2 regions of the Metapseudomonas boanensis genome follow, and region 2 is predicted to be linked to the other one. Evidence: riboswitches for the same ligand, from Rfam matches in the RefSeq annotation. Region 2 holds a riboswitch; the other holds the start of a gene.
What was found. Region 2 has a riboswitch for cobalamin ahead of cobW (cobalamin biosynthesis protein CobW). Riboswitches for the same ligand answer to the same signal wherever they lie in the genome.
Positions count from the first base shown of each region.

Region 1 (4,890 bases), 2.4 Mb from region 2:
ATGTCAGCATCTCCGCACTGCAGACGGGTGACTTGGTGTTCTTCGCCACCAATGGCGGCGGCCAGGTCAGTCATGCGGGCATCTATGTCGGTGAAGGCCGTTTCGTGCATGCGCCGTCCAGTGGCGGAACGGTGCGTCTGGACAGCCTGTCCAACAGCTACTGGCAAAGAAGCTACCTGAACGCCAAGCGCGTATTGTTTGATCCGAGCCTCGCCCGTACGCCCTGAGAATTCCCATGACCAACCGCACACTGAACCTCGACGACGCCCTCTACGGCTACCTGCTCGACGTGTCGCTGCGGGAAACACCGTTGCTCGCTCGCCTTCGTGAGGAAACCGCCGGTATGCCTATGGCGCGTTGGCAGATCGCGCCGGAGCAGGGGCAGTTCATGGCCTTGCTGGTCAAGCTGACCGGTGCCCGGCGGTTGCTCGAAGTCGGCACCTTCACCGGCTACAGCGCCCTGTGCATGGCGGCTGAGCTGCCCGAAGGAGGGAGCATCCTCTGCTGCGACCTGCCGGGCGATTACAACGCCATTGCTCGCCGTTACTGGCAGGAGGCCGGGCTGGCTGACCGTGTCGACCTGCGCCTGGCGCCGGCCCTGGAAACGCTGGCGAACCTGGAGGAGGGTAGCTTCGACCTGGTCTTCATCGACGCCGACAAGGCCAACTACCCGGCCTATCTGGAGCAAGCCCTGCGGCTGGTACGGACGGGCGGCCTGATCCTCTTCGATAACGTGCTCTGGAGTGGTCGTGTGCTGGAGGCTGAACCGGACAGTGCTGACACGCGGGCGATTCAGGCCTTGAACCGTGCGTTGAAAGACGATGTGCGCGTCGACCTGTCGCTCGTTCCCATCGGTGATGGGCTGACCCTCTGCCGCAAACGCTGACTTCCCCTCTCCCGGCCACGGGGGAGGTGCCTGACGACCATGCCAGAACCCATACGCCTGCCACCACAACCGGATGCCTGCGAACTCTGCGGGCGCGCTGCAGCGTTGACTCGTCACCACCTGATTCCCAAGGCCCTGCACGACAAACCGTACGTGCAAAAGCGCTTCGACAAGGGCGAGCGCATCAGCGCGACGCTCTGGGTCTGCCGGCCCTGCCACAATCAGATCCACCGGCTGTTCAGCGAGAAGGAACTGGCCCTGACCTACAACAGCCGTGAAGCCCTGCTCGGTGATGCGCGCCTGCGCACCTTCGTCGAGTGGCTGGCGAGCAAGCCGGCAGGCTTCACACCAAGGCACTGAGCATGTGCTCGACGTTTGACGCTCGCCAGCCAACCCTCTAACCTTCGCAGCTTGCCTCAGGTGCCCTTTGTTCCTAAAGGGTGAAACAGGGAAGCCGGTCCATTCTTCGAAGAATCCGGCGCTGCCCCCGCAACGGTAGGCGAGTCAAGGTCCGCATCCACAGCCACTGTGCGCAGCATGGGAAGGCGCGGCCCGGGAGCCATGGTCCCACTCGCAAGCCCGGAGACCGGCCTGGTGCAAGCAGGGCATCGCGGAGTGCACTTCGCATGCAATACCCATAGATGTCGCGCGGGTGGCACGACGGAGATCCAGACCTTGATTCGCAAGCCTTCCTTCAGGCCGGCGGCCTTTGCGCTGCTTGGCAGTTCCTGTATTTCCCCTTTCCTGGCGGCTGAGCCGCTGACCCTCGACGAGCAGGTGATTACTGCCACTCGAAGTGAGCAGCCGGTGCGCGCCAGCCTGGCTCCGACCACCGTGATCGAGCGCGAAGAGATCGAGCGCACTCAGGCCCGTTCGGTGCCCGAACTGCTGAAAAAGGTCCCCGGCGTCTCGGTGAGCAACAACGGTGGCCCCGGCAAGAACACCACGGTTTTCTTGCGCGGCAGTGAGTCCGATCATGTGCTGGTGCTGATCGATGGAATCAAAGTGGGGTCCGTCAGCGCCGGCCTTACGGCCTTCCAGGACCTCCCGGTTGAACTGATCGAGCGCATCGAAGTGGTTCGTGGGCCGCGTTCCAGCCTGTACGGCTCCGAAGCCATCGGTGGTGTGATCCAGATCTTTACCCGCAAAGGCGACCAGCAGGGTCTCAAGCCCTGGTTCTCCGCTGGATACGGCACCCATGACAACCGCCAAGGCGGCGCTGGATTGTCGGGTGGCGATGGCAAGGGCTGGTTCAGTCTTGGCGTCAGCAGTCAGGACACCGACGGCATCAACTCCCGCCGCCAGGGAAGTGCCTACTACGAGACGGATGCCGACGGCTACCGCAACCATTCCGGCTCCCTGCGCGCCGGTTACCAGTTCGACAACGGCCTGGAGCTGGACGGCACCCTGATGCAGGCCCGTGGCCATAACGACTATGACGATATCGACACTTCCGGCTTCCTGCACCCTGCTGGCGGGCACAATGCCAACGCCGATAACCGCCAGGAACTGGCGGGTGGCCGAGCGCGCTTCAGCCCTCTAGAGCCCTGGAAAGTGACGCTCCAGGCCGGGCGTAGCGAGGACAAGGCAACGAGTTGGGTTGACGGCGCATTCGACGCACGTTTCGACTCCCAGCGCGACAGCGCTTCCTGGCTCAACGACCTGACTCTCGCTGAGGGTCATGTGCTGACCCTGGGCTATGACTGGCAGCAGGACAAGGTCAGCAGTTCGACGGTCTTCGACAAGGACGCCCGCATCAATGAGGGCTGGTTCGCCCAGTACATCGGCGACGCCGGTCGACAGGACTGGCAGCTCAGCCTGCGTCGTGACGACAACGAGCAATTCGGTAACCACGACACCGGCAGCGCCGCCTGGGGCTATGCACTCACCGATGAGCTGCGCTTCAGCCTGAGCTACGGCACGGCCTTCAAGGCGCCAAGCTTCAACGAGCTGTATTTCCCTGGCTACGGCAACCCGGGCCTCGACGCGGAAACCTCGGAGAGCTTCGAGGCGGGCCTCAGTGGCGTGCATGACTGGGGCCATTGGTCCGTCAATGCGTTCCGCACGAATGTGGATGATCTTATCGCCTTTGACTCGACCATCGGCGTGTGGGGCGGCCCGAACAACATCGGCAAGGCGCGCATTGATGGCCTGGAGTTGGTGTTGGGCAGCCAGTGGTTGGGTTGGGACTGGAATGCCAATGCCAGCTTCCTGGATGGCGAGAACCGTGGCGACGATGCCAATCGGGGCAACGAGTTGCCCCGGCGTGCGCGGCAAGTCTTTAACCTCGACGTTGATCGTCGGTTCGGCCAGATAGGGCTCGGCGCGACGGTTCATTCCGAAGGACGCCGTTATGACGACCTGGCCAACACCGAGCGTATGGCTGGCTACGCCACCCTGGACCTGCGCGGCGAGTACTGGTTGACCGAGGAGTGGCGCTTGCAGGCCAGCGTCACCAACCTGTTCGATGCGGACTACGAAACAGCCCTGGACTATAACGAGCCGGGGCAGGCGGTTTTCTTCAGCGTGCGCTACCAGGCGCTCTAATCCCGAAATCAAAAGGCGAAACCATGACTGAATCCGCTGAACGCGATGCCCGCCATCGCTCGCGCATGCAACGCAAGAAGGCGCTGATCGACGAGAAGATTGCCCAGGCCCAGGACGAGTATGGCCTGCTGCTGGTGCACACCGGCAATGGCAAGGGCAAGAGCAGCTCAGCCTTCGGCATGGTTGCCCGTGCGTTGGGCCACGGCATCAAGGTTGGCGTGGTGCAGTTCATCAAGGGCGGCATGTCCACGGGCGAGGAAGCCTTCTTCCGCCGCTTCCCGGAGGAAGTGAGCTACCACGTGATGGGGGAGGGCTACACCTGGGACATCCAGGACCGCCAGCGCGACATCGAGAAGGCCCAGCAGGCTTGGGCCGTGGCGCGCTCCTTGCTGGACGACCCACAGATCGGCCTGGTGGTGCTGGACGAACTGAACATCGCCCTCAAGCATGGCTATCTTGAGCTCGATGCGGTGCTCAAGGACATCGAGTCCCGCTCGGAGCACCAGCACGTCGTTGCCACCGGTCGCGGCGCCCCGCAGGAACTGATCGACGCAGCGGATACCGTCACCGAGATGAGTCTGGTGAAGCACGCCTTCAAGTCCGGGGTGAAAGCCCAGAAAGGAGTGGAGTTCTGATGGACGCTGCTTTTGTTCTTGCCTCCTCTCTCTTCGGCGAGAGGGCTGGGGAGAGGGTGGCAAGAACGGCAGGAGACGGTATTCGTGTCTGACCCGGGATCCCACACCCCCGTCCCTCTTCCGAAGGGAGAGGAGAGACAAGCGCTCGCCGAGCATCGGCGCTGCCCCGCGCTGCTGATTGCCGCGCCGGCCTCGGGCCAGGGCAAGACCACCGTCACCGCGGCCCTGGCGCGCCTGCATGCCCGACAGGGCAAGCGCGTGCGGGTATTCAAATGCGGGCCGGACTTCCTCGATCCAATGATCCTCGCCCGTGCCTCTGGCGCGCCGGTCTACCAGCTCGACCTGTGGATGGTGGGCGAGGCGGAAAGCCGCCGGCTGCTCTGGGAGGCGGCGGGTGAGGCCGACCTGATCCTGATCGAAGGCGTGATGGGGCTGTTCGACGGCTCGCCTTCGGCCGCCGACCTGGCGCGGCGCTTCGCTGTGCCGGTGATGGCGGTCATCAATGGAGCTGCCATGGCCCAGACCTTTGGTGCCTTGGCCGTGGGCCTGGCGACCTATCAGCCGGACCTGCCGTTTTCGGGTGTACTGGGTAACCGTGTTGGTAGCCAGCGCCACAGTGACCTGATCCGCGACAGCCTGCCGGAGTGGATCCGCTGGTACGGCTCGCTGCCGCGCAGTGCTGATGTCGAGCTGCCGAGCCGGCATCTGGGCCTGGTGCAGGCCGAGGAGTTGGCAGACCTGGACGCGCGGCTGGATGCGGCCGCCGATGCGCTGGCGGCGTCAGCCTCCGTGGAGCTGCCACCTGCCGTCGAGTTCGCCGCG
Region 1 is NZ_CP113889.1:4,814,675-4,819,564, reverse strand. It holds gene OXH74_RS22505 (C40 family peptidase) at 1-227, shown strand, start outside; gene OXH74_RS22500 (O-methyltransferase) at 236-886, shown strand; gene OXH74_RS22495 (hypothetical protein) at 926-1,246, shown strand; cobalamin riboswitch at 1,288-1,496, shown strand; gene btuB (TonB-dependent vitamin B12 receptor) at 1,562-3,433, shown strand; gene cobO (cob(I)yrinic acid a,c-diamide adenosyltransferase) at 3,457-4,068, shown strand; gene OXH74_RS22480 (cobyrinate a,c-diamide synthase) at 4,240-4,890, shown strand, end outside.
Region 1: another riboswitch for cobalamin. It lies ahead of btuB (TonB-dependent vitamin B12 receptor); the one in region 2 lies ahead of cobW (cobalamin biosynthesis protein CobW).

Region 2 (4,890 bases):
CAACGCAACCAGCGTGCTGAGGGGCCGGTCGGCTTCAGCAAGGCACCGCATCAACAGACCCCGAAGCTCTTCGGCCGAGCAGCCGCGCCGACAGCCAAGGCCCGCCACCAACCTCATGGCCGCCCCCTCGAAAAAAACAAAACCCCGCAGACGGCTACACCGCCTGCGGGGTTGGAATTGCGCAAGCTCACGCTTGAGTGTGCCGCTGGTAGAGCCAGGCTGCCGCCCAACCAAGGGCAACCCAGAACAGCGCGTTGGTGATCAGCGAGGCTGCGATGAACTCATGCGTCAGGGCTTGCGGCGCCAGGCTGGAGTGCACTTCGGGCTGGGGCGCACCTACTACATGAGGAATCAGCAGCAGCGCCAGACCTGCGACACGCAGGATCCAGTGGCGGCCAAAGGCGATCAGCGCCAGCCCGACGGCAGTTGAGGCAGCGGTGCCGATCCACCAGACCTGGCGCTGAGCCAGATCGGCGGCGGCAGTTCCCGGCAGTTCGGGCGGTAAGCCAATGGAAGGCGCCAGCGTGAAGGTGGCGAAACCGCCCAGCCCCCAGAGCAAGCCCTGCCAGGCTCGGCTCGGGCCGCGCAGGCTGAACACTCCAGCGAGCATCAGAGCAAAGCCGACCGCGACCACCAGATTGCTACCTCCGGTAGACAGCGTGCGCTGCCAGCCGTCTTCCGGCGCCCAGGCTTCGGCATCGTGCTCATGGCTATGTGCGCCGACAGCGCCGGAAGCCTCAAGTTCGTGGACGTGTTCCACTTGGGCGGCGGGCTCGGCCGTCTCGTAGGTTTCCGCCTGGAGAATCAACGGGGTGACCCACAGGCTCTGCAACAGGGTCAGCACCACGGCGGCGATCAGACCGGCAAAACCTGCGGTCTGGGCAATACGCTTGATCATCGAAACCTCCTCAGTGGCAGGGGAAGCCGGCACTGTGGCGGGTGTCGTGAGCAGCGTTGTGTACGGCCTCGAGATGAGAGAAGCCGGCGAAGTAGACGAGCGAGAGGCCAATTAGCCCGGCGCTGAAGGCCAGGACCAGGCGCTTGGTCAGTGAAGACGAGGCGACTGCGGATTGAGACAAGGCGCTGCTGGACATGGAAGTTCCCTCTGCAATGACGACTGATATCGGCAGAAGGGTGCATGCGCGAGGGCCGCGGACACAGGCGTGTCCACGCTTCCGGCTTGCGCCCGCCCACCGCGGGTTTGCCAAACTCTGAGCTTCCAGGCCGGTCTCCGGGCTTGCGACGCCTGCATGTTGCAGAGCGGGATCGCCTTCCCATGTCTTATCGACACAGTGGCCTACCGATCCCTACGTTCGCCTACCGTTGCGGGGGCAGCGCCGGACTGGTCCGAGATGGACGCACCGGCTTCCCGTTTCACCCCGCGCGCGACGACGCTGGGCACCTGAAAAAACCGTGCTAGGACACCATGAGTCCGACAAGGCGTCAACTGCCGCGATTGACCACCGTTGGCGTGCTGCGTAGCCTTCTGCCCTTTCGAGGTTCTCCGATCATGCGTCGGAGCTAAGAGGGAACGTGGTCAAGGCCACGGCTGCCCCCGCAACTGTGAACAGCTGAAGTCTTATCCACAGCCACTGCCCTTGGGTGGGAAGGCGGAAAGACGGCGCACCGCGCCAGGCTGTGAGCCAGGAGACCTGCCTCGCAACGCTTTCTGACAACCGGGCGGGGTGATCCGGTGGCGAATCCAGGCCGGGACGACCCGCGCCTTCGTCCTGCACGCCCGCCGATCCGATCGACTCCCAGCAAAGGGCTGCCGCGCATGAAAACCCTGGCCAAACTCCCCGTCACCATCGTCACCGGCTTCCTCGGTGCCGGAAAGACCACCCTGCTCCGCCACATGCTCGACAATGCCGAAGGCCGCCGCATTGCAGTCATCGTCAACGAGTTCGGCGAACTGGGCATCGATGGTGAAATCCTCAAACAGTGCTCCATCGGCTGCAGCGAAGAAGAGGCCATGGGCCGCGTCTTCGAACTGGCTAACGGCTGCCTGTGCTGCACAGTGCAGGAAGAGTTCTTCCCGGTGATGCGCGAACTGGTCGCACGCCGTGGCGACCTCGACCAGATTCTTATCGAAACCTCGGGCCTGGCGCTGCCCAAGCCACTGGTACAGGCCTTCCAGTGGCCGGAAATCCGCAACGCCTGCACCGTGGATGCGGTGATCACCGTGGTCGACAGCCCCGCCGTCGCCGCCGGCACCTTCGCCGCACACCCCGAGCAAGTGGATGAACAGCGCAAGCAGGACCCGAACCTCGACCACGAGTCGCCCCTGCACGAACTGTTCGAAGACCAGCTTGCGAGCGCCGACCTGGTGATCCTCAACAAGGCGGACCTGCTGGAAGCCGAAGTCCTGGCTGCCGTACACGCCGAAGTTGCCGAAGAGCTGCCGCCAGCGGTGAAGATCGTTGAAGCCAGCAGCGGCAAGCTACCGCTCTCCGTGCTGCTGGGCCTGAATGCAGAGGCCGAACTGCACATCGACAGCCGCCCAACCCACCACGACCACGAAGGGCACGAAGACCACGACCATGACGAGTTCGACTCCTTTCACGTCGACCTCCCGGAGGTCGAGGAACGGCCCCTGCTCGACGCTCTCAACCAACTCGTGGAGCGCCATGACATCCTGCGCATCAAGGGCTTCGCCGCCATCCCCGGCAAACCCATGCGCCTGCTGATCCAGGGCGTCGGCAAGCGCTTCGACAAGCACTTCGATCGCCAGTGGCTGAATGGCGAAGCCCGTGGCACAAGGCTTGTGGTGATTGGACAGGAGCTGGACCAGGCGGTGATTGCCAATGAATTGAGAACCGCACTCGCCTGATCACTGCGCTCAACCCCTCCTACCGAGCTGATCGGATCGTAGGGGCGAGCTTGCTCGCGAATCGCGGCAAACCCTTCGCGAGCAAGCTCGCTCCTACACCATCTGGAGTCCCGCCATGCACCTCCTGCGCACCCAACCCGGCGGCTTCGTCCCCGACGACGGTATCGCCCATCTGGCGCAGACGCCCGCCGAACTGGTGATCCTCTGCAGCGGCGACTCGCATCTGGCGCTGCTGGCCGAAGCCGCCCGCGAACTGCCGACGGACTATCCAAGCCTGCGCCTGGCCAACCCGATGCAGCTGCAGAACCACGCCTCGGTCGATCTCTACGTCGACGAGGTGCTGCAGCACGCCAAGGTGATCCTGATCTCGGTGCATGGCGGCGTCGGTTACTGGCGCTACGGCATTGAACAACTGGTGACCCTGGCCGAGCGTGGCGCAAAGCTCATCCTGGTTCCCGGCGATGATCGCCCCGACCCAGAGCTGGCCAGCCTGTGCAACGTGTCGGTCGAGGACGCGGATCGCCTCTGGCAGTACCTGCGCCAGGGTGGCCTGGACAATGCCCGGCAACTCTTCGGCTGCATCGCCAACCAATGGCTGGGGCGCGACCATCCCTGGAGTGAGCCCCGTGCCCTGCCTCGCGTGGCGATCTACCACCCGCGCCAACCGCAGGCCGAACTGACGCACTGGCAGGCGGGCTGGCACCCCGATCAGCCCGTCGCCGCCCTGCTCTTCTACCGCACCCACCTGCAAGCGGCTAACACCGCGTTTATCGACGCCTTCTGCGAACGCCTGGCCGCCCTGGGCCTGAATCCACTGCCCATCGCCGTCGCCAGCCTCAAGGAGGCGGCTTGCCTGGAAGCTGTGGAAAATTGGCTGGACAAAGCGCAGGCCGAGCTGATCATCAACACCACCGGCTTCGCCCAGTCCAACCCTGACGCGCCCAGCCAGCGCCCATTCAGGCGCGATATCCCCGTGTTACAAGCCATTTGCTCGCTGGATAACGAACCGCTCTGGCGCGATAACCCGCAAGGGCTCGGTCCCCGAGACCTTGCCATGCATATCGCCCTGCCGGAGTTGGATGGACGGATCATCACACGCCCCATCAGCTTCAAGGGTCTGGCCTGGCGCAGCGAGCGCAGTCAGAGCGACGTGGTCTGCTACCTGCCGCAACTGGAGCGCATGGATTTCGTCGCCGAACTGGCGCGGCGCTGGTGCCTGCTGGCACGCAAGACCAATGCCGACAAACGCGTCGCACTGATCCTGGCCAATTACCCCACTCGCGACGGCCGCATCGGCAACGGCGTGGGCCTGGATACACCGGCGGCCGCCCTGAACATCCTCCGTGCGCTGGAAACCGAGGGTTATCCCGTGGCAGGCCTGCCGGACAGCGGCACGGCACTTATCCACAAGCTGCTCGGCGGCGTCAGCAACGACCTCGACAGCCTCGATCTGCGCCCTTGCGCCCAGAGCCTGGCACTCCCCGACTACCTCGCCTGCTTCGCCCACCTGCCCGAGGCCAACCAGCGTGCGGTGCGCGAACGCTGGGGCGAGCCGCAGCAGGACCCGATGTTCCGCAACGGTCGGATGATGGTCGCCGGCCTGCGCTTCGGCCTCGGTTTCGTCGGCATCCAACCAGCGCGGGGCTACCAACTGGACCCGGCAGCCATCTACCACGACGCCGCCCTGGTACCGCCCCACGGCTACCTTGCCTTCTACTTCTGGCTGCGCGAAGCCTTCGCGGCCGATGCCCTGATCCACGTCGGCAAGCACGGCAACCTGGAATGGCTGCCGGGCAAGGGCGTCGGCCTTTCAGATGAATGCTGGCCAGATGCGGTGATGGGCCCGCTGCCCAACATCTATCCCTTCATCGTCAACGATCCCGGCGAGGGCGCCCAGGCCAAGCGCCGCGCACAGGCTGTGATCATCGACCACTTGATGCCACCGCTGACCCGCGCCGAAAACTACGGCCCGCTGCGTGACCTCGAACGCCTGGCCGACGAGTACTACGACGCTTCCCTGCTCGACCCGCGCCGTGCCGTGCAGTTGCGCAGGGAAATCC
Region 2 is NZ_CP113889.1:2,455,963-2,460,852, reverse strand. It holds gene OXH74_RS11330 (cobalamin biosynthesis protein) at 1-117, opposite strand, end outside; gene OXH74_RS11325 (CbtA family protein) at 188-898, opposite strand; gene OXH74_RS11320 (CbtB-domain containing protein) at 909-1,094, opposite strand; cobalamin riboswitch at 1,205-1,421, opposite strand; cobalamin riboswitch at 1,481-1,675, shown strand; gene cobW (cobalamin biosynthesis protein CobW) at 1,778-2,830, shown strand; gene cobN (cobaltochelatase subunit CobN) at 2,946-4,890, shown strand, end outside.